Linked DNA regions of Antarctobacter heliothermus. Each later gene encodes a partner of the first gene's protein in a complex. Links are inferred from orthologs where the notes say so. Each region holds a gene or a part of one and is shown on either strand. Other genes may lie near its edges. The genes, in order: pnp and ANTHELSMS3_RS13820.

Region 1 (15,242 bases):
GCAAGTAAATCGCTGGTTTCTGCGCATCTGATGCGCAAATCCGGTCGGTCCGGTCAGAAAATCAGCACCATACAGGCCCTTTGGACTCTGATTTCCAAAGTTTCGGGACGACCGACCGGGCGTTTCGTCCTACTTTCCCAACGCCTCGGGTACGATCAGCCGGGTGCCAAGGGTGATCCGGGTCGCGATCTGGTTCAGATGGTTCGACCGAAAGGCCACGCAACCCTCAGTCGGGAATCCCGGTCGTCGCCAACGATGCAGGAAAATGGCAGATCCCCTCCCCCGTTCGGCCCGGGGCCAGTTCCAATCCGTGAGGATCACCAGATCATATAGCCGGTCTCCGCGCCGCAGTCTCTCATGGCTCCACGCATAAGGCGCACGCACCAAAAGGTTGTAATCTTCGTGCGTCGCATCATCCGACCACAGATCCGATGGACCGATCGGAACAGCCCAATCGGTGGGTCGTGCGATCCGGTCTGGCCGGTAAAGCATGCCGACAATTCGGTGCACGCCCGCAGGCGTCGCCCCGTCGCCTTCGCGCTTGTCGACGGTGACATCGCCTTTTCCGATCACGCAGGGCCAGCACCGACCCGCAAACCGCAGGCCCATCCGGGTCAGAACCATGTCGTTGACCGTCAGCACCCGGTCAGGCCGCCTCTGCCCGAGAGACCCGGCCCATAACCTCTGCTGCAATCTCAAACGACCGCAGCCGCGCCGTATGGTCGTGGATTTGGCCAGTGAGGATCACCTCATCGGGTTGATGACGCGCAATCAGGGCGCGCATCTGGCCCTCGACCTGCCCAGGATCGCCCACCGCGCTGATCCGCAGTGCCTCATCCAACGCAGGCATCGCACTGGCGGGCACCACCGTCGCCAGATCATCGACAGGTGCGGGCAACTTGCCCGGTTGCCCCGTGCGCAGCCGGTAAAAAGCCTGCTGCATGGTGGTCCGCAATCGCCGCGCCTCGGCCTCGGTGTCTGCCGCAAAGACGTTGACCGCCATCATCGCATGCGGTTTGTCCAGTGACTCCGAGGGCTTGAAATACCGGCGGTAAACCTCCAACGCCTGTTCCAACATGGCGGGCGCAAAATGAGAGGCAAAGGCATACGGCAGGCCCAGCATCGCCGCCACCTGCGCCCCGTGCAGCGATGACCCAAGTATCCACAAAGGCACTTGCGTTCCTTCCCCCGGCAACGCCCGTACAGGGCGGACCTCTTGTGGCGAACCCAGCAAATCGCGCAGTTCCGCAACCTCATTGTGAAACTGCTCTGACCGTTCAGGATGGACCCCAAGCGCGCGCATGACCGCATGATCACCGCCGGGCGCGCGGCCTAGTCCAAGGTCAATCCTGTCAGGATATAGCGTAGCAAGCGTGCCAAACGCCTCCGCCACCGCTAGCGGAGCGTGATTGGGCAGCATGATGCCCCCTGCCCCGACTCGCATCCGAGAGGTCAGACCGGCCACATGACCAATCAGAACCGCCGTCGCCGCCGAGGCAATGCCCGGCATGTTGTGATGTTCGGCCATCCAATAGCGATGATAGCCCCAGTCCTCGGCGTGGCGAGCAAGGTCGCCGGTATTGCGCAGGGCGTCAGCGATAGCGAAGCCTTCGGGGACGGGCGACAGGTCGAGCAGGGAATAGTGCATGGGGAAGGCTCCTTTGACCGCAAAGCTATGCACGGATCGCAAGGGAACAAGCCCCCGCCGCCATCATAGCAGATGCCCGGATTTCGCGGCCTTTACCGCAAGGTAGCGGCTGTTGAACGGCGTCTCACCCACCTTCAGAGGCACGCGGTCTGCCACGGCGATGCCGCAGCTCTCCATCATTTGCATTTTGGCGGGGTTGTTCGTCATCAAACGGACAGAGGAAAACCCCAATTGTTCAAGAATCTGCGCACCCAAACGAAAGTCTCTTTCGTCGTCCTCAAACCCCAGCCGGTGATTGGCCTCGACCGTGTCGAACCCCTGATCCTGCAAGGCATAGGCGCGCATCTTGTTGGCCAGACCGATCCCGCGCCCTTCCTGTTGCAGGTACAGCAGCACGCCCGCCCCCTCCTGCCCCATCTGTGCCAGTGCCGCATTCAATTGCGGACCGCAGTCGCATTTCAGCGACCCCAGCAGGTCGCCGGTAAAACAGGCCGAATGCAGTCGCGCCAGCACCGGCCTGGCCCGGTCGGGGCGACCAATCTCTATGGCGTAATGCTCCTCGGATCCGTCCTTGGGTCGGTAGATGTGCAGCCGCGCATTCTCTGCCGCACGCAGCGGCACACGGGCAGACACGACGTGATCTAGCTCAGGCAACGCGTCGAGCAGCGGCGCGGCCTCTGCCGCATTGATCAACAACAGCCCCTCCGTCGTCACCTTATCCGCCGAAACCCCAACCACCAATGCAGCAGGCAACAGGCGCGCGCCTTTGCACAGTTGTAGCGCCAGTCGGTGCAGCACGGCCGATCCACCGCGCCGCGTCTGCAGTGGCCCCTTCATGGGGTTCGCCAGATCGTCCGCCGGGTCTGCCAGATCCTGAACCCAAGACAACTGTGCCTCTTCGGGAACCACCACGCGCGCGACGCCATCGTTATAGGCGCGCGCCTTGAGTGTCGCCGCCCTGCGCCCGGTCAGCGCCAGATCCAGCGGTCCCAGCGCGCGCAACTCATACAGCCGCGCCTCTGACAGTGTCTCGGCAGAGGCAACCAGCACCGTCTGACCGCCACCCGTCAGCCCGACAGGTACGCCCATCCGCAGATCCGCCCGCGCCCGGGCAAGTGTTTCATTCAGGTCAGGCCTCAGTCCCACCTGTGCCTCCTTCGGCTGGCCAACTTCCCGACATTCTGTAACATTTCGCCCTCACGCACACGAGGCCGTGAACCGCTTGCAGCAAAGGTTGCCGGAGGCGCACTCTGGTCACAAATGGCAGGAAACGCAACACGGAGACCCGAGCCCATGGCGCAACTGCGAAACATCCTGCTGGTCGATGACGAAGAAGACCTGCGCGAGGCACTGGCCGAGCAGTTGATCATGACCGAAGACTTTGAAGTTTTCGAGGCTGACAGCGGCGCCACCGCCATGTCGCGCGTCAAGGAACAGATCTACGATCTGATCATTCTGGACGTCGGCCTGCCTGACACCGACGGGCGAGAACTGTGCCGCCTGATGCGCAAGCAGGGGGTCAAATCGCCGATCCTGATGCTGACCGGCCACGACAGCGATTCCGACACCATTCTGGGTCTGGACGCGGGGGCCAACGATTATGTCACCAAACCCTTCAAGTTTCCCGTCCTTCTGGCCCGCATCCGCGCCCAACTGCGCCAGCACGAACAGTCCGAGGATGCGGTATTCACCGTCGGCCCGTACACCTTCAAACCGGCGATGAAGATGCTGGTTACCGAAGAAGATCGTAAAATTCGCCTGACGGAGAAGGAAACCAATATCCTCAAATTCCTCTACCGATCGACCGAAGGCGTGGTGCCGCGCGATACCCTGCTGCATGAAGTCTGGGGCTACAACGCCGGGGTAACAACGCACACGCTGGAAACCCACATCTACCGCTTGCGCCAGAAGATAGAGCCGGATCCCTCGAACGCCCGCCTGCTGGTCACCGAATCTGGCGGCTATCGATTGGTGAGCTGAAGGTAGGGTGTGCTTAGGTCGAATTGTGTCGATCAAAGTTCCCGGAGTAATGTAGGCTGTGTCCGGTTTTGACGTGGGTCAAAATCATAGGCTTTGGTCATCTTTAGATCGAACCCATCAGTTCCCGTTGCATGTGCGGGTTTTCACATGCACCTCCCTGTTGGACTTGGCCGGGCCTAGTGCCCGGCCTTTTTTTGTCCGCCGCTAATGTAAGCGTCGCCTGCCGCGCTGTCCTTATCGCTGGCCTCTCGCAGGGTATCGCGCAGGCCCAACACATCGTCACGCAATCTGATTGCCTGTTCCATCGACAACCCGGTCCGGTCCAGAAAGCAGCGTGACACTTCAACGCTATGCGCCTGCAGTGCCCGCCCTGTCTTTGTCAACGCGATCCTCACCTGCCGCTCATCCGCCGGGTCCCGGCGCCGGGTCAGCATGCCCTTCGCCTCCAGCCGTTTGACCAAGGGCGTCAGCGTGTTGGACGCCAGTTGCATTTGCGTCGCCAGAGCACCCAGCGTTTGATCATCCTCGGCCCACAGTGCCGCCAGCACCAGATACTGCGGATAGGTCAGCCCCAGCGGATCAAGCAGCGGCTTGTAGGCCTGTTGCATCGCATGTCCGGCTGAGTACAGCGCAAAACACAGCATGTCCGAGGGAGAAAGAGTATTTGTCATATGAAATGAATAAATCGCGCACGATATAATCGCAAGCGTTGACAACGCTTGGGCGGGACCACTTATATCGTGAAGGATACAATCTCACACGAAAGGAGCATTTCATGAGCGTGGATGCAAAATACTGGACCGAAGCCTGGGCCACCGGCGGTGGCCGCAACGGCACCGCCGGCCTTGCCTCGGGGATGCTGACCGTGACCATGACCAGCCCCACCGAACTGGGTGGTTCTGGCAAAGGCCATAACCCCGAAGAGCTGTTCGCCACCGGCTATGCCGCCTGCTACCTCGGCGCGATGCGCTTTGCCGCGCAAAACGAGAACCTAGGTGATGTCCCAGACGACGCTCGCGTTACCGCCAATGTGGGCATTGGCCCGCGCGATGACGGCGGCTTTGGCCTCAAGGTCAAACTGATTGTCGCGCTGCCCGGCGTTGACCGTGATGTGGCAGAAAAGATCGTCGAGCGCGGCCATTTCATTTGCCCCTATTCGAACGCAACACAAGGCAACATCTCGGTCGAAACCGAACTGCTGTGATGGCGTGGCGCGGGGGGCTCAGGCTCCTCGCGCCTCGATGAACTGGCGGACCGCCTCCTGCACATGGCGAAAGCGGTCGCCTCCCAGATGTTTGCCACCGTACCATCGCGTCACCACGACAATGGTGTCGCGCAGATCCTCGCGTTCCAACATTCGCAGGATCACCATGCCCGCGCCACTTTCACCGTCGTCGTTTTTCAACGGCCCGTCTGTCGTCAGGCAGGCCCATGTGTTGTGCGTGGCTTTGGCAAATTTTTTGCGCCGCTTCAGTTCTTTCAGGAAAAGCGCCGCCTCTTCGGGCGTGTGGCAAGGGCCGCCAGACACCGCATAGCGTGACCCCCGGTCGCTTATAATATTCTCCAGGACCTGCATGTCCCCGCCCTAGGACCCCGGGACGCCATATGCAAGACCTGCGCCCGTGCGGCGCTAGCAAGGCACACCGTTTGCCGGACAGGCCGTTGCCCCTCACAACGCTCACCGATCCGTCCGGACATGGGATGGTGCGGCCGCCGTGGACCCGGACCGCCCGCGCCGATCCGGCTGCTGCTTGAAATGGCGAAAGCGCGAAACCCTGCGGGGCCAAGACCCCTGCGCCTCCCCAAAAGGGAACCCGCGGCTTTGGTCTCCACCCGATCTTAACATCAGAAAATTTCATCTAAACCATAATTCTTATTCGTTTTCCTTGTTTTATAAAAACTTGTATTCCAATCCGCACAGGGAGGAGGCCGGGCCGGACTGCCTTGACGGGACAATCCCCCCCGACACGAGGCCCGGCCAACTGACCCTGAGCCGCCCACAGAAAAGGAGCGACCATGAAACTGATGATCTCGCACGGTCTGACCGCAACTGCCGCCGCCCTGAGCCTGTCCCTGCTGGGGGGCTGTTCCGCTGAACGCGCTTTCGACAACACGGTCGATGCCTCGCTTTTTGTCGGCAAGACCGCTGTAAAGGCCACCGCCGGAGCAACAAAGCTGGCGGTCAAGGGCACCCGCTCTGTGGTTCGCGGCGCGAACGACGACCTGTAATCCCCCGATCAGACGAAAAAAGCCCCGGACTTTCGGTCCGGGGCTTTCTATTTGTCAGGAAGACCTGGGGGCGGATCAGCCCTCGGCGTCTTCTTTCGCGTCGTTGGAGACTTCTTCGCCGGTTGTCTGATCGACCATCTTCATCGCCAGACGCACCTTGCCACGATCGTCAAAGCCCAGCAGCTTGACGTAGACCTCTTGGCCTTCCTTCAGCACGTCCGAAGGATGGTTCAGGCGCTTGTTCTCGATCTGGCTGACATGCACCAGACCGTCACGCTTGCCAAAGAAGTTCACAAAGGCGCCAAAGTCGACGATCTTGACGACCGTGCCTTTGTAGACCTTGCCCTCTTCCGGCTCTGCCACGATCGAATAGATCATGTCATAGGCCTTTTTGATGGACTCGCCGTCCGGCGAAGCGATCTTGATGATGCCTTCGTCGTTGATGTCGACCTTTGCGCCCGACACTTCGACGATCTCGCGGATCACCTTGCCGCCCGAACCGATCACTTCACGGATCTTGTCGGTCGGGATCTGCATGGTCTCGATCCGCGGCGCGTGAACGCTGAACTCACCCGCCGTTGTGATCGCCTTGGACATCTCTTCGAGAATGTGCAGACGGCCCGTCTTGGCCTGTGCCAGCGCGGCTTTCATGATCTCAGGCGTGATGCCCGCAACCTTGATGTCCATCTGCAACGAGGTGATGCCGTTTTCCGTCCCGGCCACCTTGAAGTCCATGTCGCCAAGGTGATCCTCATCACCCAGGATGTCGGACAGGATGCCATAAGAACCATCATCTTCCAGCACCAGACCCATGGCCACACCGGCCACCGGCGCCTTGAGCGGAACACCTGCGTCCATCATCGACAAGGAGCCACCGCAAACCGACGCCATCGAGCTGGAGCCGTTGGATTCGGTGATCTCGGACACGATGCGGATGGTATAGGGGAAATCCGTCGCCGCCGGCAGAACCGCCTGCAAGGCACGCCACGCCAGCTTGCCATGACCGATCTCACGACGGCCCGGGCCGCTCACACGGCCAACTTCGCCAACCGAATAGGGGGGGAAGTTGTAGTGCAGCAGGAAGTTGGATTTGAAGTTGCCGTGCAGGGCGTCGATGAACTGCTCATCGTCGCCGGTGCCCAGCGTAGTAACGGCCAGCGCCTGAGTTTCACCGCGGGTGAACAGCGCCGACCCGTGGGTCCGCGGCAACAGGCCGGTTTCCGACACGATCGGACGGATTTGGTCTAGCGCACGGCCGTCAATACGGCGACCGTTCTTGACCACGTCACCGCGCAGAACCATCGACTCCAGCTTTTTCATCGCCGGGCCAAGGTTGGCATCTGCAAGCTGCTCTTCGTTCAGACCAGCCTTGATCTCATCCTTCAGCGCGGACACGGCAGCAACGCGTTCCTGCTTGTCCGAAATCGCATAAGCGGCGCGCATCTTCTCTTCGCCAAGACCTTTGACGACTTCGAACAGCGCCGAGTAATCGGGGGCCTGAAAATCAAACGGCTCTTTCGCGGCTTCCTCAGCCAGTTCGATGATCGTGTCGATCACCGGCTGGATGCTTTCATGTGCGAACATGACCGCGCCCAGCATCTCATCCTCGGTCAGCTCATAGGCCTCGGATTCGACCATCATGACCGCGTCCTTGGTGCCCGCGACAACCAGATCGAGCCGCTGCTCGGGGTTGTTGCGCAGCTGGTGCATGTCGTCGACTGTCGGGTTCAGGACGTATTCACCGTCCTCGAAACCAACGCGCGCGCCCGCGATCGGGCCACGGAACGGAGCGCCGGAAATGGTTAGCGCGGCAGAGGCGGCGATCATGGCGACGATGTCGGGGTCGTTGACAAGGTCGTGGCTCAGCACGGTGCACATGACCAGGACTTCGTTCTTGAAGCCGGGCACAAACAGCGGGCGGATCGGACGGTCGATCAGGCGCGCTGTCAGCGTTTCTTTCTCGGTGGGCCGTGCCTCACGCTTGAAGAAACCGCCGGGCACCTTGCCGGCCGCATAGTATTTTTCCTGATAGTGGACGGTCAGGGGAAAGAAATCCTGGCCTTCCTTCTGCTGCTTTGCAAACGTCACGTTGGCCATGACGGATGTTTCGCCCAGGGTGGCAATGACGGTGCCGTCTGCCTGGCGGGCAACCTTGCCCGTTTCCAGCGTGAGCGTTTCTTCGCCCCACTGCAGCGTCTTTTTCACTTCTTTGAACATCAAAAATCCTCTTGGAGGCACTCCCAAGCCCCTTGGCCCGGGTCCTCCGATTGACTAGCGGCCCCATTGCCGCCGACCCTTTCATCATCCCATGCGCCGGGTCAGTGCGTCACGTCTCAGATGCGAGGCCCATACAGCAGACAACAACCTTTGTGAAGCCGTCCAATAGCCCCACCTCGCCGGCTGCTGGAGAATAATTGCTTGGTGTCAAAAGCTTTCGCCACATTGCCTGCGCCGTGATACAGGCCGAACAGTTATTTCAAGTGAAGCGCCCCCATGACCCTGCTGCAGATCACCTCTCTCCTCATCGTGCTTGCCGGGGTTTTCGGCACCATCAACTACTTCTTCTTCCGGCTGCCTTCGGCGATCGGCATCCTTGTGGTGGCACTGCTGGCCTCGATGGCGGCGCTGGGTCTGGATGTGGCGATGCCCACCTTGGGGATAGCCGACACACTGCGCGGCGTGGTGACGGGCATCGACTTTTCTGACGCACTGCTGGAGGGGATGCTGGGGCTGTTGCTGTTTGCTGGGGCACTACATGTCAAGCTGTCGGATTTGCGTGCGGTCTGGCCCACCGTCCTGCTGATGGCGACCATCGGCGTGGCGCTGTCGACGGCCGTCATCGGCATGGGCTTTCACTGGCTAACCGGCGCACCGATCCTGATTGCGCTGGTCTTTGGTGCTCTGATCTCACCCACCGACCCTGTGGCCGTCATGGGTGTTCTGAAACAGGCCAATCTGCGCAAGTCACTCGAAACGCAGGTCGCGGGCGAAAGCCTGTTCAATGATGGCGTTGGCTATGTTGTGTTTCTTGTTCTTGTCGGCCTTGCCTTTCCGGCACTGTCGCATGGCGACGCCCACGGCAGCCCGGCGATGGACGCGGCCAAGCTGTTCGCGCAAGAGGCACTAGGCGGTGCTGTCTTGGGCATCGTTTTGGGCTGGCTGACCTTTCGCGTCATGCGCCATATCGACGACTACGCACTTGAGGTGCTGCTGACCCTCGCGCTGGCCTTTGGCGGCTACGAATTGGCGATTTTCCTACATTTCTCCGCGCCCATCGCGGCGGTTTCCGCGGGCCTGCTGATTGGCGACATCGGCGCCAAGCACGGCATGTCCGAGGAAACCCGCGAATATGTGGAAAAGTTCTGGGTGCTGGTGGATGAGATCCTGAACGCCGTCCTGTTTATGCTCATCGGCGTCGAGATTTTCGCCGTCGAGCTTGAGGCAAACATGCTGATCACCGGCGTGCTGTGCATCGCACTGGCGCTGTTCGGGCGGCTGACTGCCGTGGTGGTGCCAATCCTGATGCTAAAGCCTTTTCGCTCCTTTGCGCCCGGCGTCATGCCGATCATGACCTGGGGAGGACTGAAGGGCGGTATCTCTGTCGCGCTGGCGCTTTCACTGCCGGATGGAGAGTGGAAACCGTTGATCCTGACCGTGACCTATGTGATCGTCGTCTTCTCGATCATCGTGCAGGGATTGACCGTGGGCAAACTCGCCAGCCGGGTCGGGCGGGAACCTGACCTTGTCTGACGAAGGCGGTCCAGCTAGGATCCACCGCGAAAGGCTCTGTCCCAGCCACGCCGACCGGCGTAGCGCGGCGACCCCAAAGCCCCGGACTGGTCATCGCCTCCGTTGGCACGGTCTGTGGAAACTGGATTTCATTGCGCAATGCCTTGTCAAACCGTCATGCAAAGATCTGCGGGACCGTTCCTATGCGCGCGCCGGTCAACCCTAGGGTCAGGACACATAGCCAATAGATGACGAGCGCTGCAAGGGCGATGGCTGAGAGGAAGACCTTCGGGCACCTGTCATAGCGGGTTGCCACGCGCCGCCAATCTTTCAACCTGCCGAACATGATCTCGATCCGGTTGCGCCGCTTGTACCGACGCTTGTCGTATTTGACGGTTTTCTTTCGCTGTTTCCGGCCAGGGATGCAGGCGTGTATCCCTTTGTCTTGCAACGCTTCTCGGAACCAATCTGCATCGTATCCACGATCTCCGAGCAGCCAATCGACTTTCGGCAGACTGCTCAACAACGCCCGTGCGCCGATGTAGTCGCTGGCCTGTCCTGCGGTCACGAACAGGTTCAGCGGGCGTCCGTGACTGTCGCAGATAGCGTGCAGTTTCGTATTCATGCCGCCTTTGGTTCGGCCAATCAGGCGTCCACGCCCCCCTTTTCGACGCCCATGCTGGTCGCTGTCCGGTGGGCCTTCAGATACGTCGCGTCCACTGCCCGGCAGTGGTTTGCCTGCAAACCATGAGAGGGGATCATCACGGTTTTCTGTTCGCCGTGTTTGGCGGCCAAACCGGCCATCATCCGCGCCAAGATGCCCTTGTCGCTCCACCGTTTCCAACGGTTGTACAGCGTCTTGTGCGGCCCATAGGCAGCAGGGGCATCGCGCCACCGCAAGCCATTGCGATTGATGAAGGTAATCCCGATCAACACACGCCTGTCATCGACGCGCGGCTTGCCGTGGGACTTTGGGAAGAAGGGCTCCAGGCGCGCCATCTGCGCATCCGTCAGCCAGAAGAGATCAGACATGTTAACCGCTCGGTTTTCGCGCGGTGAATCATGCCCCTTCGCTGAAATCAATGGGTCCTGAGCCTAGGAAAACGGCTGTCCTTGGCCATGACCAATGTCCGACCTCGTAACTCTCCCAACGCAAAGGCCAGAAACGCGAAACGCCCGCCTCCTGTCGGAGACGGGCGCGTATCGCTCATTCGAGGACGCTCGCGTTTAGCGGCGGATGCCCAAGCTGGAGATCAGCGACTTGTAGCGCGCTTCGTCCTTGGCCTTGAGATAATCCAGAAGCTTGCGGCGCTGTGCCACCATCATCAGAAGGCCACGACGCGAGTGGTTGTCCTTCTTGTGGCTCTTGAAATGTTCGGTCAGCGTGGTGATACGCGATGTCAGGATGGCCACCTGCACTTCGGGCGAGCCGGTGTCACCTTCCTTGGTGGCGTATTCCTTCATCAGGCGGGTCTTTTCTTCCGCAGTAATCGACATCGGGGTCTCCTTTTCGGATCAAAGGGTTATGGCACAAGCCGGGATGTCGTCCAGCAAAGCCCGTGGAGAGGTCCGCAGTAGCGGATGCGCGCAGGTACGTGATTCCGCGCCACTTGGCAAGGCGGCAATCCTCAACCCGCCAACCCGAGTGCCGCAGCGTCGCTTTCACCGACCAGAAAGATGGACGACAGCGGCGGAGCCTCATCGGTGGGCAAGTTCGCCAGCACCCTACCGCCCAGCCTGATCTCGGTCGTGTCGGGATCATCCTTGCTGAGCCGCATTTCCAACTGTGGTTCTGGCCCTGGCGTGCTGTCATCAAAGACAATCAGCAGCTGGTCTTCCGCTGCGTCATAGTCAAGCTGCTCAATCGGCTCTGACCGGGCATCGGCCACTATGTCACCGGGCATTGCGCCGCCGGGCAACGCTTGCTCCTGCGCAGCATCGCCAACCTCGATCCGGAATCCATGCAGCGTGAGCACCTCAACCGCGCCCTGCGCCTCTTCGACCGGCTCGGCAGATGGCTCCCCTGCCTCCGAAGGGGCCGCATCAAAAATATTGATCAAACCCATGCGATCGAACAGCGACCGCCCATCCGCCAACGCATCGTCGTCATGCCGGTGCCATACCCCATCCTGTTCGGGATCGACGTCGAGAGAGGCCGCAACGGCATCAAGTTCGTCGCCGTCCTCGTGAGGCGTGTCGTCGGTGTCATCGCCCATGCTGACAATGGCAACAGATCCCAGCGCCATGAGTCCCATGAGCCCGGCCAATAGATACATCGGTACTGCCCCGTTTCGTGCCCACAGGTGGCGACGCACGAAATGCCCGGGCCACCTAGAGAACAGCCCCGAGTGTCGCACCCCACGGTTAAACAGTGCTTACTCGGTGACCTCGATCTTGATTTCCTGGATCAGGGCAGTGGCCAGATCGCCGAGGATGGGAATAAATTCGATATGGCTGAGCACCAGAACCGCCACCGACACCAACGCCGTGGCCCCGACCGCCGTGCCAAGGCCCAGCATCAGGCCGCGCAGGAACTGAAAGAACATCAAGCGCGGCACATTATTGTGGATTCGCACAAAGCGATGGCTGTTCAACAGCGCCACCTCATCGGCAAGCCGGGCAAGCTCTAGGCGCAAGTCGTCGTCAGATTCAGGCGGCATAGCGCATCTCCTTTGGCCAGGGTTCCGGTAGAACCGCATAGGACACATATAGCGGGTGGCGCGGATGTCCGGCCTTTGTCAAACCCAGATGGCGCACATCGCCCGAAAGCAAGGCCGCCGCTTTTGCCCCGGCGCCCTGCAACGCGCCATGTACGCCCCAGGCCGCCAGCGTCAAATCCGCAGCGCCCGACCAGTCCGCCAAAAGCGCGGCATTCTCTGGCCCCTCAGGATCATTGGCACGGCGCAGATCCTCTGGCCGGGTGGCGCGATAGGCAAACAGGTTGGCAATCCGCATCGCCCCATAGCCCAACGCCCGCGTCCGCCGCTGGCATCGCTCGATGGTCGGATCGTTTTGCAGCTCGCTGGCGGTCGAGGGGTTCAGCATCACAAACAACACCTCTCCGGCATCGGCATCCCAAACCCGGCGCAACCCATAACGATAAGTTTCACAAGGCGAATACCACGCGGTGCTGCGCTGCCCGTCCTGATGTGCATGCCGTTCTATCATGCGGCCAAGCTGCCCCGCCCGCGCGGGACGTTCAAGGGCGATTGACATTCCGCGTCCCCTGCGGCCCCCTGCCCGCAGCCAGACGGAGCATTTCATGAACATCCAGATGATCGAGGCCGCCGCCACCCGCGCCAGCGGCATCACCCGCCGCACGCCGCTGCTGTCCGCGCAGGCGCTTGACGCCATCGCGGGGCGGCGCGTTCTGGTAAAACCCGAATGTCTGCAACACACCGGCAGCTTCAAGTTTCGCGGCGCATGGTCGGCGCTGACCGCCCTGCCCGAAGACCAGCGCGCCAAAGGCGTGATCGCCTTTTCCTCGGGCAACCATGCGCAAGGCGTGGCGTTGGCCGCACAAAAACTGGGTGTGCCAGCCGTTATCCTGATGCCGTCGGACGCCCCCGCCGCCAAGATAGATGGCACGCGGTCCTACGGGGCAGAGGTGGTCCTGTATGACCGGGGCCGCGAAAGCCGTGAAAAGATCGGGGCCGAGATTGCCGCCGCCCGCGATCTGACGCTGGTCAGGCCCTATGACGATCCGCAGGTCATCGCCGGTCAGGGCACCTGCGGGCTGGAGATCGCAGAACAAGCCACAGAGACAGGCGTGACAGAGGCGGACGTGCTGATCTGCTGCGGCGGCGGCGGGCTGACCGCCGGGATCGCGCTGGCGCTGGAGGCGCGCGCTCCCGGCCTGCGCCCCCGCCCCGCTGAACCGGCCGGATTTGACGATACCGCCCGCTCACTGCTCTCTGGCCAGCGGGAAACCAACGCCAAGGAGGCCGGTGGCCTGTGCGACGCCATCCTGACGCCCAGCCCCGGAGAGATCACCTTTCCGATCAACGCCCGCCTCTGCGGTCCGGGCATCGTTGTCACCGACGATGAGGTGTTGCAGGCCATGGCGCTGGCCGCCCGCCACCTAAAGGTCATTGCCGAACCGGGCGGTGCCGCAGCACTGGCCGCAGCCCTGTTTCACGGCACGGAAATTGCGGGCGACACGGTCATCTGCACCATCTCTGGCGGCAACCTTGACCCGGATTTGTTGATCCGCGCCTTGTCAGGCTAAAGACCGGGTCCGGAATTCCCCCGCCCCCAAGGCGCGCCGCAAGTGCTATAGTACAACCTTGGATTCAAGGGGACTACAGATGAAACGCCTTGCCACGCTCTCTGCTGCTGCCCTGCTTTATGCCGTTCCCGCCACAGCACAGGAACTGATCGGCTTTGACCTCGACTCCTTTGGTCACACCGTCCTGTCACGCAAACAATTCGGCGGTGATGCCATCCCCGAGGCCGCCTTTGGCGCCTACAACAACGAATTTATCTCGACCTATTCGGCGAAATCGATCTTTGCCAGTATCGGACGGTCCGTGGGCCGTCTGGACGTGGCCACCGACAACGGCGTCTTTCCCTGCACCGCCTTTCTAGTGGCCGATGACCTGATCATGACCAACAACCATTGCGTCCCAGGCATCATCGACAATGAAAAGGCCAACGCAACCTCTATCGTCGGGGTGCGGTTTGTCATGGGCTACACCAATGAAGGTGTGACAGAAGGCACCACCTCATTCCTTGTCGATCCCGCCCCGGTCGAGACGTCCAAGCCGCTGGATTACACCGTCCTGCGCATCCTCGGCGACTCGCCGGGACGAGAGTTCGGTGCCCTGCAACTGGCCTCGGCCACGCCGCTCGACAATGACCCCTACTGGATCATCGGCCACCCGATGGGAGAGGCGCAGCGCATCAGCCGCGAAAAATGCCGCGCCAACGCTCCTGCGTTGTCGGATGGCAAACTGCTGCACACCTGCGATACGCTGCCCGGCAACTCCGGCTCTCCGGTGATCGACGCGACCTCACGGCAGGTGATCGGACTGCACCACGCTGGATCTGCCCGCAACAGCATCAACTACGCGATCCCGATGGCGCAGATCCTTGCCAACAGCGCCGTGCTGACCGCCGCCACCGGCACCGCGCCCGCCCCCGCGCCGGACACGTCAGAAACGCGCGCCTTTACCAGCCTGTCAGAGGCGCTGGATCTGTCCGACGACACCGCCCGCCGCACCGCGCTGGAGGCACTGGTGGCAGAGGCCCCTGACACAGCCGCCGCGCGCACGGCCACCCGCCTGATTGCGGCGATGCAGCCGGTGCCTGCCCCAACACCGCCCGAATCCACGCTGGCCGAGCGCATGGCCGCCGATGCCGACGTGCAGGACTGCGACCGCCTTGCCGGGGACCGCTATCACCCCGACCGGGCGCGCGGTCTGATGCTGGCCAAGGGCATGGTGTTCGAAGAGATCGACCCGGACCCCGCCATCGCCGCCTGCCGCAGCGCGCTGGACACCTTTCCCGATCACCCGCGCCTAACCGGTTTTCTCGCAGAGGCCCTCAGCGCAGCAGAACGATCCGACGAGGCGTTTACCGCCTACCGCACCGCCGCCCTCGCCGGGGATGCAATTGGTCAGGCCGGGCTTGGGATCTCGTATCTCTGGGGGTTGGG
Region 2 (16,118 bases), 740 kb from region 1 along the record:
AGGCGGCGGCGTGGCGACCACGGCGGGTGGGGTCAAGCTGATGCGCGTCTATGCACTGTACCTGAACGGCAAGCGTGAGATCGAAAGGCTGGTCCACCCCCATTCGGTCGGGCGCGCCGGGCCGATGGGGCGACGGATTCGTCGTGAGGGGGCCTTTATCGCTTGGGTCTTTTTCATGTTCTTTGCGGTCACACTGGCCGGCTTGACCATGGTTCTGGGGATCTACGGCGTCGATTTCGAACGCGCCATTGTGCTGACCATCGCCACATTGTCCAACACCGGCCCGCTGATTGGCGCGGCTCCGGCGCGGGTCATCGACCTTGCCGCCATGCGCTGGGACGCGCATCTGATCCTGTGCGGGGCCATGGTGTTGGGGCGGTTGGAATTGCTGGCAATCATCGTCATGATCAGCCCGGACCTGTGGCGTGAATAGTTGCGCGCAAACACGACTCAGGCAAGCGCCTGCCGATTTCCCGGATTTTCGGCTGGAAACTCCCGCAAGGGCAATCCATACTTGTCACAACGAGGGTGGCCCGGCGCGCGGGCCCGGCAAGAATAAAGGCAATTCAATGGCTTCTGACAGACAGAACCTGCAGGACGCATTTCTTAATCACGTTCGCAAGACCAAGGTACCCGTGACAGTCTTCCTGATCAACGGGGTCAAACTGCAGGGGGTCATCACCTGGTTTGATAATTTTTGCGTCCTGTTGCGCCGCGACGGGCAATCGCAGCTTGTGTACAAGCACGCAATTTCGACCATCATGCCCAGCCAGCCGATCAACCTGTATGACGGCGAAGGGGACGCGTGAAGGAACACGCTGCGCCCGTGACCCGCGCTTGGGTCCTGCATCCCGATATCAAAAACGACAAGGACCGGCGGAACGCCCGGATGGCCCTGGATGAGGCTGTGTCGCTGGCACATGCCTTGCCGGGGCTCGAGGTTGTGGGCGACACGATCGTGCCGTTGCCGCGCCCCCATGCGGGCGCGCTGTTCGGCACCGGCAAGATCGAAGAACTGCGCGCCCTGTTTGAGGCGCAAGAGATCGAATTGGTGCTGGTCGACGGCCCGGTGACCCCGGTGCAACAGCGCAATCTGGAAAAGACGTGGAAGGTCAAACTACTCGACCGGACCGGGCTTATTCTGGAAATCTTCTCGGACCGCGCCGCCACCCGCGAAGGGGTGTTGCAGGTCGAGATGGCGCACCTGTCCTATCAGCGCACCCGCCTTGTACGGGCCTGGACTCACCTTGAACGGCAGCGTGGCGGATTGGGGTTCGTCGGCGGCCCCGGTGAAACGCAGATTGAGGCAGACAGACGCGCCATCGACGAACAACTGGTGCGCTTGCGCCGCCAGTTGGACAAGGTGGTGCGCACACGCGAATTGCATCGCAAGGCGCGCGCCAAGGTGCCCTATCCGATTGTCGCGCTGGTGGGGTACACCAACGCCGGAAAATCCACGCTGTTCAACCGGTTGACCGGGGCCGATGTCATGGCCAAGGACATGCTGTTCGCCACGCTGGACCCGACCATGCGGGCGGTGCGATTGTCCACCGGGGCGGATGTGATCCTGTCCGATACCGTGGGTTTCATCTCTGATCTGCCGACCGAACTGGTCGCCGCGTTCCGCGCCACACTGGAAGAGGTGCTGGCCGCAGATGTGGTTGTGCATGTACGCGACATTTCGCACCCAGAGTCCGACGAACAGGCCAAAGACGTTCGCACCATCCTCGAAAGCCTCGGGGTGGCAGAGGACACCACGCAGATTGAGCTATGGAACAAACTTGACCGGCTAGAGCCTGAGGAAATCGAGGCGGTGCGCCAGCGGGCCGCGCGTGATCCTGCCGTGCATGCGGTCTCGGCCCTGACGGGCGAGGGGCTGGATGACTTCCTTGAGGCCGTGACAGAGGCGTTGGATGGGGAGCGGCTGCGCGACGATCTGGTGCTGGGCTTTGACGAAGGGCGCAAACGGGCGTGGCTCTTCGAAAAGGGTCTGGTCGAGAGTGAGCGTCAGGAAGAAGACGGTTACGTCATCTCGGTCCACTGGTCTGCGCGCGATCGAGCACGGTTTGAGGCGATGGACAAGGACTGAGGCCGCCCGCCTCAGATCACCGGGGCATCCCTGTTCAACAGGTCTTCGGCCACCTCTAACCGGCGCAATTGCCGTGCGGATGGCACCTGCGGCGTGTTTGCCCAGACCCAGAGACAGAAACACCGTTGCAGAAACAGGCGGACCGCCGGGTCCGTCTGATCTGTGCCATAGGCGTGCCGCAGGTCGGTGACCGCTTGTTGTCCGTCTGACGCGCCCAAGGTCATCAGGTCCAGCGCCAGCGTAAAGACATCGCGCAATGGCTCATCCTCGCGCGTATTCTCAAAATCCAGACCCCAGACCGTGCCGTCCACGTCCAGCATCAGGTTGGAGAGGGTCATGTCGCGGTGTGTGACTGCGCGGGCAGAGGGGCGGCCCGTCACACCTGCCGCAATGGCCTGCACGTCCCGCGCGGTCTTGGCAAAGCCATCGGGATCGGGAATGGCGCGCTGCCCGTCCAGCGCCGCCGCGATCAACCGCGACAGCCAGTTGACTTGGCCCGTGGCGTCAAACGGGCAGGGATGCTGCGTCAGCCCGTGATAGGCTCGCAACCAGCGCCCGGCACTGGTCGCAACCTCTGCACCGCCCGCCCGACACACCGTGGCAAGGTCCGTGCCGTCGATTTTTGGCATGGCCATTGCCCGGCAGGAGGCGTCGAAAAATAAGACCTCCGGCGCGCGACTGGCCCCGGTCTTTAGTGCCTGTGCCACCTGTGTTTGACGGCGGGCCTGACGCGCTGCCCGGTCCGAATCCGCCCAGACCTTGATCAGGATTGGCCCCTTCGGCCCGTCCGATTCAAACAGATGCGCCTCACCGCCGCCGGGTCGCGCGGCGCGCGGCTCTGATCCGCCGCCATGGCGCGCCTGTGCCTCCATTGCCAAGGCCCGCGCGGCCTCGGCCGTCAGGCTCATGGTTTGACGAGGCGCGTGATCCCGACAGAGGCGGCGCGCGCAAGCCCGATGTCCAGCGACATCGGCAGGTATTCCCCGCGCCGCCACAGCTGACCCAGATCGTCATAGTGGCGAGACAGCGGGTGCCCCGATTGCCCGGTGGCCGAGATAAAGACCGAACTGTCCGGATCGGCGAAATCATAGACTCCGCGATAGCCCGCCCCATGCACATTGGCAAAAGGCTCGGGCTCGGTCCCCGAGGTGCGACCGCGCATCAACGTATGATCGCCGCCCGAGGTCTCCTGCCGGACGTTCACGAAATAACGCAGGATCGGGACTTCGCCCAGCACCGGATGCCGGTGTGTGGCGGCATGGGCATCGCCCCAGCGCAGCGATTCCAGCGAACTGCCGAACTCTTCGTCGATCCAGATCAGCGCATCGTCCAGCGCCAGCCGCGCGATGTCGCTACAGGTTTCCACCACGGCAGAGCGGATCACGTCGCACCACACGCTGGCCCCGTCCACGTCGCGAAAGACGCGCTCGATGAACAGTGGCTCGACGTGGTTGAAGTCCGCGGCCAGCGGGCCAAGGTCGTCGCGGATCAACCGGTCCTGAAGCGCGCGCAGCCACGCGGCATAGATCAGCGGCTCTGGCAGATGTTCGTTCATCTCGCCGTTCCAATCGGCCAACAGCGCCAGCGCGCGCTGGCGCTGACGGGCGGGGGTGCCCTGCGGCGCCGCCTCGCCGGTGAACCACAGATCCCGCCCGATCAGCGGCAGCAGCGTGCGCGCGGCAGGGGACACGGTGTCCAACTGCGCCTCAATAAAGCTGTCGCGGGTGTGCACCTTGCGACCCTGCATCACACTGGTCCAGCGCTGCACCCGCTGGCTGTCGCCCCATTCGAAACTGACATGGTTGGGGAAGGGGCGGTCGATCATCTTGTTGTTGGTGTTGCCAACGATCCCGCCCTCGGGCGCAAGGAATTCGGGGTTGGACGAATAGGGCAGATAGCCGTCCCAGCGATTGGTCGCGATCCAGCCGCGTGACGGCAACCGGCCCAGGCTTTCATGCGCGGGATCGCGACGCGGCATCGCGCCCACCAGCTTCATCGCGACGGTATCGTCGTCGATCATCGTCAGGTTCTGCGAGGGGGCCACATACAGCCGCGAGATCTGCATCCCTTCTTCAACGGACCCCGCCATCATTAACCCCACGGCGGCAGAGGCCGAGGTGTCCTCATGCGATAGTGCCGTCCACGACAGCGTCACCAGATGGCCGGGCGGCGTGATCTTGTCCAGGTTGAACTGCGACGAGGGTAGAACCGGGCCATTGTCCGTCCACAGCAGGGTCAGCGTCACCGGCGGCTCATCCTTGATGCGGATGATCGACTGGCGCGTCTCAAAAGGTTTGAACCCGTCGGGCGTGCGGTATTCCTGTCGGTTGTCGGGATTGATCTCTTCGAAAAACAGATCCTGATCGTCCAGATAAGACGAGGTGATCCCCCAGGCCAACTGCCGCGAACGGCCCACCATCAGCGCCGGAATGCCGGGGATCGATGCGCCGATCACGCCGCCGGACTGCAACTCCATCCGCGCCAGATACCAGATCGACGGCGCAGTGAAACCCAGATGGGGGTCATTGGCCAGCAGCGTCCCGCGTGAGGCAGAGCGCTCTGGCGCAGCGGCCCAGACGTTGGACGCCCCCGCCAGCCCGCGACGCGGCACCGGCCACAGGAAATCCCCGCCAACCGTCCCCGCCTGCGCCTGTTGCGTGCCCGCACCGGGCAACAATCGGGCAATCTGGGGCAGCGCCGCCACGCCAGAGCCGGGCATTTCGGGCAGAATATCCGACAGCCGCGCCTCATCGCCCAGCAACAGCGAGGTGCGTGCCCGCAGCACCTCATCGCCGATATGGCCCGACAGCTGCAGCGCCATCAACTTGATGATGGCCAGCGAATCCGCCGGTTGCCACGGCGCGATCTCTGCCTCGAACAGGAAAAACTCGGGCGCACCGCGCCCCAGACTTTCCATATTGATCTCACTGATGCGGGCATTGATCCCGGCGGCATAGGCCTCTAGCGCGTCCAGCGTGCGGTCGTCCTGATGCACGACAGAGGCTTTGGCCGCGCTGTAAATGTCCAGCCGCCGCAACAGGGTGTCGGTGCGCAGCGTCCGGCGGCCAAAGATTTCCGACAGGCGGCCCTGTGCCGTGCGCCGCATCACCATCAACTGCCACAGCCGGTCCTGCGCATGGGCATAGCCAAGCCCAAAAAACGCATCGCGGTCCGACAGCGCCATGATATGCGGCACCGCCGAATTGTCGCGCACGATTTCGATATCTGCGGTGATGCCAGAGACGGACAGGGTCTTGTCGTAGTCAGGCAGCGACCGCGACGCGAGGTAGTAGGACAGCAAAACGCCAATGACGATCAGCGCCACAGCCAGGCTGGCCAGTCGCAGCAACCATCGAAACATCAGCGCCATTTCCCTCTCCGTCCACTTGGGGTAGGTCAGAATGCACCGGGATTAACTTGCCAGCCCGGGCTTGCCAAGGGCAGGCGGGCTGGTCCGACGAGGGAGAGTATAATGGCAAAAGTCGCATTTCTGGGTCTGGGCGTGATGGGCTATCCCATGGCGGGCCATCTGGCCAAGGCCGGGCATGAGGTGACTGTCTACAACCGCACCGCCGCCAAGGCCGAAAAATGGGTCGCCGAACATGGCGGTTCGCACGCGGCAACCCCGCGTGAGGCGGCGCAGGGCGCGGATTTCATCATGGCCTGCGTGGGCAATGACGACGATTTGCGCGGTGTCTGCACCGGCGCGGACGGGGCCTTTGCCGGGATGGCAAAGGGCGCGACCTTTGTCGATCACACCACCGTGTCCGCACAGGTCACCGCAGAACTCTACGCAGAGGCGGCCAAGGCGGACCTGTCCTTTGTCGATGCGCCGGTGTCCGGCGGGCAGGCGGGGGCGGAAAACGGCCAGTTGGTGATCATGTGCGGCGGGGATGCGCCGGTCTATGACGCGGCAGAGCCGGTGATGATGTCCTATGCCAAGATGTGCCGTCGTCTGGGCGAGTCGGGCGCAGGCCAACTGACCAAGATGGTCAACCAGATCTGTATTGCCGGTCTGGTGCAAGCCTTGTCAGAGGGTCTGCACTTTGCCGAAAAGGCAGGTCTGGATGGTGCGGCGGTGGTCGATGTGATCGGCGGCGGTGCGGCCGGGTCGTGGCAGATGGTCAACCGCTATCAGACCATGATCGCGGATAAGTTCGAACACGGCTTTGCCGTCGACTGGATGCGCAAGGATCTGAACATCTGCCTGCGCACGGCGGATGAGGTGGGGGCCTCACTGCCCGTCACCGCCCTTGTGGATCAGTTCTACAAGGACGTGCAAAAACTGGGTGGTGGGCGCTGGGACACCTCGTCGCTGATCAAACGCCTGAATGCCATGGGGTGAGCCTCTGCTCACCCCGTCCCGCCGCGCCACCCTTTTCCGGGCGGCGCGGCACTTGCCGTTGCGACGCCACGTCAAACGCCGCCATGCGCCTAATTTACGCTCCTATCCGTTTGCCTACACGTCTCTCCCGACATGACCTATTGTCTTTGCCCCTTTGCACGCCTTATGTTAGCGGTCAGGCCGCGTGTGTATTACCCCGCGCCGACCAGTTTCGCTGACCGTGGACCCTGACAAACCGGACCCGGACAGACCGATCGGGCCGCAAGGCCAAAGACCCCGCCCGGACCGCAACATGCGACGGGCTTAATGAATGGGCGCCGCTTCGGTTCACTTGCCGAAGACAGGCGTCGGAGAAGAACCGCGATGAAGCGCGCGAATGACATCAGGCACGAGGCAGGGACCAATGGCTCCCGCCGTGCCGTCGCGCACCATCTCGCCCAGACAAGACACGCCGCAACCTCCGGGGCCCCACCTGGGCCGCGGAGGCGTGCGCCGTGCAAACGGATAACATGGCTAAGAAAATGCTCATCGACGCCACCCACGCGGAAGAGACCCGCGTTGTGGTGGTGGACGGAAACAAAGTTGAGGAATTTGACTTTGAATCTGAAAACAAGCGGCAACTCGCTGGAAATATCTATCTAGCCAAGATCACGCGGGTCGAACCCTCGTTGCAGGCGGCATTCGTCGACTACGGCGGCAACCGCCACGGTTTTCTGGCGTTCTCGGAAATCCACCCTGACTATTACCAGATCCCCATCGCCGACCGTCAGGCGCTGATGGCCGAGGAAGAAGAGGCCGCCAAGGCCGCCGCCGAGGAAGAGGAAAAGCCCAAGAAGTCCCGTTCGCGCTCTCGCAAGCGGACGACCAAGCCCAGCGATACTGCAGATAAGCCGCTGGTTGCAGAGACTGCGCCAGAGCAGGCTCCAGAACAGACAGCAGAGCCAAAGCCGCGTGAAATCAGCGGCATGGAAACCATCGACCTCGACGAAGACCTGGAAACCGGCGCGCCGGGTGAGGGCCTGTCGCCGATGGAAACCGTGCACGAAACTCCGGTTCAGGAACCGCAGGACGCCGACGAGGCGACCCCCGCCGAGACACCCGTGGCTCCGCAGGCCTCTGCTCAGGACGCCGCGCCCGAAGCTGTGGCCGAAGCAGCCCCTGTCACTCCTGACACGCCTGCTGCCGCGCCTGAGGCGGATCTGACCCCGATGCCGGCGGCAGAGGACGCGATCCCGGTCGAGACCGTCGAAACCCCGGCACCCGCAACACCAGACGATGCGGACGCGCCCGAAACGACGGACACCGCCACACCGCCGCGCCCCATCGCCGAAGGCACCCGGGATGAGGCCGCCGTGGTCTCGCAAGACCCCGAGACCACCGACACAGCCGCACCGGCGCAGGCTGAGGCCGCGCCCGCAGCAGCGGATGCGACCGAGGTGGCCGACACCGCCCGCGATGACAGCGACGAAGACGACGACGACGATGACGATTCGCAAGACGACGCCGCCTCTCGCGATGCCTCGATCGAATCCGTTGCCGACGACGACACCCACGAAGACATTCGCCCGGTGCGCAAGCCGCGCGCGCGCCGTTACAAAATTCAGGAAGTCATCAAGGTCCGCCAGATCATGCTGGTGCAGGTCGTCAAGGAAGAGCGCGGCAACAAAGGCGCGGCCCTGACCACCTACCTGTCGCTGGCCGGTCGTTACTGCGTCCTGATGCCCAACACCGCACGCGGTGGCGGCATCAGCCGCAAGATCACCAACGCCGCCGACCGCTCCAAGCTCAAGGAAATCGCGACCAGCATCGACGTCCCCAAGGGTGCCGGGCTGATCATCCGCACGGCGGGGGCCAAGCGCACCAAGACAGAGATCAAGCGCGACTACGAATACCTCCAGCGCCTGTGGGAACAGATCCGCGAGCTTACGCTGAAATCCATCGCGCCCGCCAAGATCTACGAAGAGGGCGACCTGATCAAACGCTCGATCCGCGACCTCTACAGCCGCGAAATCGATGAGGTTCTGGTCGAGGGCGAACGCGGCTATCGCGTCGCCAAGGACTTCATGAAGATGATCATGCCGTCCCACGCCAAGAACGTGCAGCACTACCACGACCAGATGCCGCTCTTCGCGCGCTTTCAGGTCGAATCCTACCTTGGCGCCATGTTCAATCCGACGGTGCAGCTGAAATCCGGCGGTTACATCGTGATCGGTGTGACAGAGGCGCTGGTGGCCATCGACGTCAACTCTGGCCGCGCCACCAAAGAGGGCTCGATCGAGGAAACCGCCACCAAGACCAACCTTGAGGCCGCCGAAGAGGTGGCCCGCCAGTTGCGTCTGCGCGACCTTGCCGGCCTGATCGTCATCGACTTCATCGACATGGATGAGCGTAAGAACAACGCCGCCGTCGAAAAACGGATCAAGGACAAGCTGAAGTCCGACCGCGCGCGCATTCAGGTGGGCCGCATCTCGGGCTTTGGCCTGATGGAAATGTCGCGTCAGCGTCTGCGCCCCGGCATGATCGAGGCGACGACTCAGCCGTGTCAGGCGTGCCACGGCACCGGCCTGATCCGTTCTGACGACAACCTTGCACTGCAAGTGTTGCGCCAGATCGAGGAAGAAGGCGTGCGCCGCCGCTCGCGTGAGGTGCTGGTAAAATGCCCGGTCGGCATCGCCAACTACCTGATGAACCAGAAACGCGAACACATCCTCCAGATTGAAACGCGCTATGGCATGTCCGTCCGGATTGAGGGCGATCCGCATCTGGTGTCGCCCGACTTTACCCTTGAAAAATTCAAGACCGCGACCCGCGTCGTGCCAGAGGCAACAGCGCCTGTGGTCTCTGTCGACACCTCGCTGATGGATCAGGTGGACGAGGACGCCGAGGACGAGATCGAAGACGCAGAGATCATCGAAACCACGGCCCCCGAGTCCGCGCCTGCCGCCGCGCCGCAGTCGGACGAGACCGGCGAAGACGACAAGCCCAAAAAGCGCCGTCGTCGGCGTCGGCGCAAGTCGAAGTCCAAGGACAACGGCGAGAATGGGGATAACGGCGACACCGATACGTCGGATGACGACACGCGCCAGCCGGAAAAGGCAGAGGCAGCCGCCGCCGGGGACAGCGCCGAGGTTGCGGATGCGCCCTCGGAGACCGCCGAGGACGCGCCCAAGCCCAAGCGGACCCGCACGCGGTCGCGCCGCTCGCGCAGCAAACCTGCGGAGACGGTGACCGAAAACGCCGACGCGACCCCAACGGCAGAGCCGGTTGTGGCAGAGGTTGTGGCAGAGGCGGCCCCGATTGCGGATGCACCGGTCGCTGACGCGCAGCCCGCCGACGCGCCCGCATCAGAGGTGGCGGCAGAGTCGCCGGCACAGGCGACACCGGCCCCGGTTGAGGCCACAGCAGCTGACGCAGACGCCAAGCCCAAACGTGCCCGCACACGGCGCAAGGCCGCGGATGTAATTGCCGCAGCGGTCGGCACACCGACAGCGGAAACGCCGGCCGAACTGATCGCAGATGCTGCCGAAGCGCCCGCCGCAGACGTGGCCCCAAAGCCTGCGGCGGACACGGCTCCGGCCCCCGAAGCAGAGGCTGAACCGGCCCCCGCCGAGGTCGTCAGCGCCGAACCGGCTCCGAAAGTTGCACCAGATGCCGCCCCGGAAGCCGCCCCAGAACCCACACCGGAGCCCACACCGGAGCCCGCCGCCGAACAGGTCGCCGAATCTCCGACCCCGGCAGAGGCAGACGACAAGCCCAAGCGGCGCGGTTGGTGGTCACTGGGCAGCTGATCCGGACCTTATGAACAAAGAAAAGCCCCGCGGCGACGCGGGGCTTTTTCGTTTCAAGGTGCGGCTTGCCGATAACGATACAACGCCCCGGGCGGCCCCGGGCGGCCAAGGGCGCGCAGAGATCACAAATGCGACTGCGTTGACCCACATCGATGGCGGGCAAGCGCAGGGCGCGGGGGGTGTACTGTCATGGAAAGCTCCTGACAGCGGACATGCCCCGTGCGGCGAACGGCGGGACCGAGCCCATAAACCCAAACATCCAGCTTGCACGAATGGCAGCTATCGGATCATATTCGCCTTGGATGTTCTAGCGGCGATCCAAAGACCAGATATTGGAGAAACCATGGTCATTTTCATAATCCTTTCCTTTCTCTCTTTAATGATTGTCTTGGGCGCATCATTCGCCGGTGCTTATTGTTTGGAGGCGATGTTTGGTGGGGACTTAACAGCTTGGGTGCAGTCTCTTGGAGCAATCCTTGCGATCGTCTCCGGTTTCGCTGCCGCGATTTGGCAGGTACGAGCACAACGCGTTGAAACGCAGGCGGAACGAAGCGCCGTTGCTCGGGCCGCTCACATATTGGCATATGAAGCACTTGAGACTGCGAGCGACCGGCTGGAGGCAGCGCTGATCCCGCGTAAATCTGGTAAAGTCATGAGCCTTCAGGGAGACCGCACGACAGAAATGGTCCTCGCGATGCGTGAATTCGACACGATGAAGCTACCCGCGGACTTGCTACCTTTATTTGTCCGTCTCAGGAGTCATGTCTTTGCAATAAACGAGAGAATTTCGGAAGTTTATTCCTCAGAAGAAAGGAATGAAGAACGCAAGACAGAGAGAGAAAATCGCTTGAAAAGCGCTGTGAGAGTTCGCACTGATGCCACGTTACTGTTCGAAACGTTGCAATCGATGATTTTGAAGTTTGGCGCCCAGAAGATGAATGTTGAGACTGGCGCTGAAACCGCGAGAGTAACCGCCAGCCTGCACCAATAGAAAATTAGAACCGGCCCACAACAGCCATTCGCGCAGCCGCAGCGAAAGGGCGCTTTGTCCGCGTATCCGCCCCTCTGTTGACGCGTCACGATGGTCTGCTCTGAACAGCCCGCCCGTTTCGCATCATGTCCGCTTCGAATTGGAAGTGGGCGTGGCCAGTTACCCCGCAGATGGCTGCAAAGCCCCATCCGGTCAACAGACCGGGCGCGCCGCTTCTGATGACCTCTTCGGGAACGTCGTGTCACGCGAACTTTGGCGTTCCCAAGATCTCGCCCCGTGGCCGTCCGCCAACATCAATGGGCCGGACGCATACGGGACGTTCGCGTCTCTGCCAGCGGCGCATTTCCTAACAACGTGTAAATCTGTTTCTGCAAGTCCTTGAAGACGCGACGTCACCTTTCTGTCCACGCGTGGACAGCCATACGGCTCACCCCTTGCGGATCGTCCAGATGATCGCTTTGCCCGCCTCCTCATGCCCCTCCAGATCATGCCCCGCCTCGGCACAGAAATGCGGCACATCCACCACGGCGGCAGGGTCGTCCGTGTGCAGGATCAACACCTCGCCAGAGGCCAGCCCCTGCAGCCTTTTGCGGGCCTTCAGGACAGGAAGCGGGCACAGCAGCCCGAGCGCGTCAAGTTCATGGGTCATGGTCCGGATGTAGACCCTTGCCCCGCCAAAGAAAAGCGCGACCACAGCGCACGCGGATGTGACACAGCTGCGAGGTGACGCCGCCCGTGCTTTCGCCTAAGACCCGAATATGTTTGGAATCGAAATCATAGACGCATCGCTCTTGCCCGCCATGTTCGTGGCGCTGTTGGCCGGGGTCATCTCCTTTCTCAGCCCCTGTGTGCTGCCGGTGGTGCCGCCCTATCTGGCCTACATGAGCGGCGTCTCCGTGACCGATCTTGGCACCCGCGACGGTGGCCGGAACAAGGCGATGCTGCCCGCCGTCTTCTTTGTGCTGGGGCTATCCACTGTCTTTCTTTTGATGGGCTTTGCCGCCTCCGCCGTCGGGATCGCCTTTCTTCAGTATCAGGACTGGCTGAACACCGCCGCCGGGATCGTCGTGATGATCTTTGGCGCGCATTTTGTCGGCGTCTACCGCATCGGTTTTCTTGACCGTGAGGCGCGGCTGGATGCGGGGGATCAGGGCGGGTCGGCCTTTGGCGCGTATATTCTGGGGCTCGCCTTTGCCTTTGGCTGGACGCCCTGCATCGGCCCGCAACTGGGCGCGATCCTCAGCCTTGCCGCGTCCGAGGCGTCGGTGGCGCGTGGAACATTGTTGCTGGCGGTCTATGCCGTGGGGCTAGGGGTGCCGTTCCTGCTGGTCGCGGCCTTCTTGCCGCGCCTGACCGGGGTCATGGGCTGGATGAAACGGCACATGGAACAGATCGAGCGCGCCATGGGCCTGCTATTGTGGACCATTGGCCTGCTGATGCTGACGGGCGGATTTTCGTCGCTGTCCTTCTGGCTGTTAGAGACCTTTCCGGCGTTAGCCGCTCTGGGTTGATCTGCGGTCAGCGCAGCCCGTGCAGCGCCGCCAAGGGGGCAATGCGCGTGACCAGCCAGGCGGGATAATACGCCGCGGTCGGGCCGACAAGACAGGCCCAGCCTGTCGCCAGCACGACAGTTCCTGCAGGAACTGCGCACGCCCGGACGCCGCCTTACTCTTGCCGAAAATCCGGCGTACCCTGATCGCAACAAAGAGGTGCGAAAGATGGGCGCTGGACAGACTGAAATACCGCAGGACGTGTCACGGCGCAGGGTGTTCTACATCCCCGGCTATGATCCGATTCATCCCCGCCGCTACCGCGAACTTTACCGCAAGGAGGGCGCGGCGCAGGCGCAGGTGTCCGGCTATCAGATCGACCTCAGCCCCAAGCAGACGGGTGGTCTGTATGGCTGGCACGTCGTCAGCGCGATGGACGGGCAGGCGGTCACGGCGGATATTGAGGTTCTGGTCTGGTCCGACATCGTGCGCAACAGCATGTCCACCTCGATCCTCGCGACCTATGCGCAACTGGTCCGCACCGCCTGGGAGTACATTGCCACCGGCGCGCTGAGACGGTTGATGCTGCTGCGCAAAGGGCCAGTAATTGCGGCGCTCTATCCGATTGGGATGCTGCTGTTGCAACTGACCCTTGCGCTGGTGCTGGGTTGGGCCGGGTTTGTCGTTATCAACCGGCTTGCGGCGGCTTTTTCGGAATGGCTTGGGGTGGGTCTTGAGTCGGCGGCGACGGTTGCGGGCCTCGTGGTCTGGGCGGTCACCACCTGGGCTCTGCTGCGCTGGTTCAAGAAGAAGGACGGCAAGATTTTTGCCTACTACCTGATGCACGATTATGCCTATTCCGCCCGCTATCACGGTGCCAATCCGCCAGAGTTAGAGGCGCGGATGGCGGATTTTGGTGAGATCATTGCCAAGGCGTTGACCGATGATGTGGATGAGGTGCTGGTGGTGGGACATTCGTCCGGCGCTCATCTGGCGGTGTCGATCCTTGCCGACTTGATCCGCGCGGGTCGCGTTCCGGCGAACGGGCCGAAACTGGCCTTTCTTAGTCTGGGGCAGGTGGTGCCCATGGTGTCCTTCTTGCGCGGCGCGCATCGTTTGCGCGCCGATCTGCGATATTTGAGTGCGCAAGACGCGCTGACATGGGTCGACGTGACTGCGCCGGGCGATGGCTGTGCCTTTGCGTTATGCGATCCGGTGGCTGTCTCTGGCGTGGCACCCGCCGACAAACGCTGGCCATTGGTGTTTTCGGCGCAGTTCACCCGGTCCCTGTCCCCCGAACGCTGGAAGGCGCTGCGGTGGAAGTTCTTTCGCCTGCATTTCCAGTATCTTTGCGCGTTTGATCGGCCGCTGGACTATGACTATTTTCGCATCACCGCCGGGCCGCTGTCGTTGGCCACCCGCTATGCGGACCGCCCACCATCAAACAGCCGGATTGACGTGCCGGTGTCAAAATACACGAGCATTGCGGCATGATCCCTCCGAAACCGGCGGCGCGGCCTGATCGGGTTTCGCTGTGGCGCTATGTCAAACTGTTCCGGCAGGACATTCTGTCGGCTCAACCCGCGCGGCTGTACCGCGCCAAGATGGCAGAATTCCGCACGCCGTTTTTTCGGTCCTTCCTGCTCAACCAGCCCGATCTGGTGAAGACTGTCCTGAAGGAGCGCCCGATGGATTTCCCCAAATCGGGCCGCATCAGCGAAGGGTTGCGCCCGCTGCTGGGCAATTCGGTGTTCCTATCCAATGGCGCCGCATGGCAGCGGCAGCGGCGGATCATCGACCCTGCCTTTGAGGGCGGACGCCTGCGCGAAACCTATCCTGCGATGTGGGCGGCGGCGCAATCGGCGCTGGACCGGCTGGCGACCAAGGCAGGACAGGACGTCGAGGTTGAAGAGATCGCCAGCCACGCGGCGGCGGACGTGATCTTTCGCACGCTGTTTTCCATCCCGATCGAGGATGAGACGGCACAAGAGGTGTTTCACGAATTTCGCGCCTATCAGCGCACGCAGCCGATTCTGAACCTGGCCGCCTTTCTGCCGGTCCCGCGCTGGATGCCCCGTTTCTTTCGCCGGGACACCAAGGCGGCGGCACGGCGCATCCGGACCCTGATCACCCGGCTGACAGAGGCGCGTCTGGCCGCAATAGAAGCAGGCGCCGCGCCTGACGATCTGGCCACCAAGATCATGACCACACGCGACCCTGAAACGGGGCAAAGGTTTACTGCCGAGGAAATGGTCGATCAGGTCGCGATCTTTTTCCTTGCGGGTCATGAAACCAGTGCCTCGGCGCTTGGCTGGGCCTTGTACCTGATGGCAACGCATCCGGAATGGCAGGACAAAGTGGCGACTGAGGCGCAGGCGCTCCGAAGCTGCGCGTTTTCCGACATCTCCAAACTGCGGATCAGCCGCGATGTGTTCCGCGAGACGTTGCGGCTATACCCGCCGGTGCCGATGATGGTGCGTGAGGCGACATGCCCGGAACGGTTCCGCGATCGTGACATCCCCAAGGGATCACAGATGGTGCTCAGCCCGTGGCATCTGCACCGGCATGAGGGGCTGTGGGACAACCCGGACGGGTTTGACCCCGGACGCTGGCAGACCGAAAACGGCAAGACCTGCGGGCGCGAGGCCTATATGCCGTTCTCTGCCGGGCCGCGGGTCTGCACGGGGGCGGGATTCGCCATGGTCGAAGGGGTGCTGCTGTTGTCGCTGCTGCTGCGCGACCTGCGCGTCACGCCGGTGGCGGGTAAGGTGCCGATGCCGGAGGCGCATCTGACAGTGCGCGCGCGCGACGGGATCTGGTTGAGGATCGACCGGCGGTAATCCGTTTTTTCGCCGAGCACTCTCCTCCACGTCACAGTTAGCGTTATCAGGTCAGACGCCCACTATACCGGTCCGGTCCCCTGCGGTATCGACAGTGCAAAAGCCTTTCATCTCATCATACGAGGGTCTCATGGGACAGGACGTAGCCACATTTTCCAAACAAGCCGACCAGATGCGCACGGGCGGTGGTTTTATCGCAGCACTGGACCAATCCGGCGGCTCTACACCCAAGGCGCTGCGGCTCTACGGTGTAGCCGAGGACAGCTACGATGGCGAAGACGCCATGTACGCCGAAATCCACGAGATGCGCTCTCGCATCATCACCGCGCCGGATTTCACCAACGCCAAGGTGCTGGGCGCAATCCTGTTTGAACGCACTATGCGCGCCGAGGTTGACGGTAAACCCACCGCACAGGCGCTATGGGACGATAGGGGCATCGTGCCCTTTCTCAAGATCGACAAGGGTCTGGAAGACAAGGCAGACGGCGTGCAGATGATGAAGCCGATCCCGGGCATCGAGGAGACCCTCAAAGAGGCCGCGGCATTTGGCATCTTCGGCACCAAGGAACGCTCTG

Evidence for each region.
Region 2: the proteins of pnp (region 1) and ANTHELSMS3_RS13820 are in contact, whole or in part, in a cryo-EM structure (PDB 9QH0), measured with the Escherichia coli proteins. The link is inferred for Antarctobacter heliothermus from one-to-one orthologs.

What each region holds. Positions count from the first base shown.
Region 1 is NZ_CP022540.1:2,142,857-2,158,098, reverse strand. The notes cover bases 5,504-8,498. They hold pnp (polyribonucleotide nucleotidyltransferase), read right to left. Parts: upstream 8,075-8,498; coding sequence 5,933-8,074; downstream 5,504-5,932. Other genes in these bases: ANTHELSMS3_RS10195 (cation:proton antiporter), read left to right, coding at 8,351-8,498; ANTHELSMS3_RS10205 (hypothetical protein), read left to right, coding at 5,645-5,857. Outside these bases: ANTHELSMS3_RS10240 (L,D-transpeptidase family protein), read right to left, coding at 130-639; ANTHELSMS3_RS10235 (LLM class flavin-dependent oxidoreductase), read right to left, coding at 647-1,648; ribA (GTP cyclohydrolase II), read right to left, coding at 1,712-2,794; ANTHELSMS3_RS10225 (response regulator transcription factor), read left to right, coding at 2,942-3,628; ANTHELSMS3_RS10220 (MarR family winged helix-turn-helix transcriptional regulator), read right to left, coding at 3,805-4,236; ANTHELSMS3_RS10215 (organic hydroperoxide resistance protein), read left to right, coding at 4,404-4,832; ANTHELSMS3_RS10210 (YigZ family protein), read right to left, coding at 4,851-5,204; more of ANTHELSMS3_RS10195, read left to right, coding at 8,499-9,607; rpsO (30S ribosomal protein S15), read right to left, coding at 10,814-11,083; ANTHELSMS3_RS10180 (hypothetical protein), read right to left, coding at 11,215-11,862; ANTHELSMS3_RS10175 (DUF5665 domain-containing protein), read right to left, coding at 11,962-12,246; ANTHELSMS3_RS10170 (DUF1643 domain-containing protein), read right to left, coding at 12,236-12,754; ANTHELSMS3_RS10165 (threonine ammonia-lyase), read left to right, coding at 12,849-13,814; ANTHELSMS3_RS10160 (bifunctional trypsin-like peptidase domain-containing/SEL1-like repeat protein), read left to right, coding at 13,894-15,242. UniProt on the Escherichia coli protein: Involved in mRNA degradation. Catalyzes the phosphorolysis of single-stranded polyribonucleotides processively in the 3'- to 5'-direction. Also involved, along with RNase II, in tRNA processing.
Region 2 is NZ_CP022540.1:2,886,438-2,902,555, forward strand. The notes cover bases 6,552-10,422. They hold ANTHELSMS3_RS13820 (Rne/Rng family ribonuclease), read left to right. Parts: upstream 6,552-6,943; coding sequence 6,944-10,222; downstream 10,223-10,422. Other genes in these bases: ANTHELSMS3_RS13825 (hypothetical protein), read left to right, coding at 10,233-10,422. Also shown: ANTHELSMS3_RS13790 (TrkH family potassium uptake protein), read left to right, coding at 1-433; RNA chaperone Hfq, read left to right, coding at 570-809; GTPase HflX, read left to right, coding at 827-2,089; ANTHELSMS3_RS13805 (aminoglycoside phosphotransferase family protein), read right to left, coding at 2,101-2,997; ANTHELSMS3_RS13810 (penicillin acylase family protein), read right to left, coding at 2,994-5,459; ANTHELSMS3_RS13815 (NAD(P)-dependent oxidoreductase), read left to right, coding at 5,562-6,434; more of ANTHELSMS3_RS13825, read left to right, coding at 10,423-11,213; ANTHELSMS3_RS13830 (sulfurtransferase TusA family protein), read right to left, coding at 11,641-11,862; ANTHELSMS3_RS13835 (cytochrome c biogenesis CcdA family protein), read left to right, coding at 11,972-12,724; ANTHELSMS3_RS13840 (hypothetical protein), read left to right, coding at 12,932-14,197; ANTHELSMS3_RS13845 (cytochrome P450), read left to right, coding at 14,194-15,543; ANTHELSMS3_RS13850 (fructose bisphosphate aldolase), read left to right, coding at 15,674-16,118. UniProt on the Escherichia coli protein: Endoribonuclease that plays a central role in RNA processing and decay. Required for the maturation of 5S and 16S rRNAs and the majority of tRNAs. Also involved in the degradation of most mRNAs.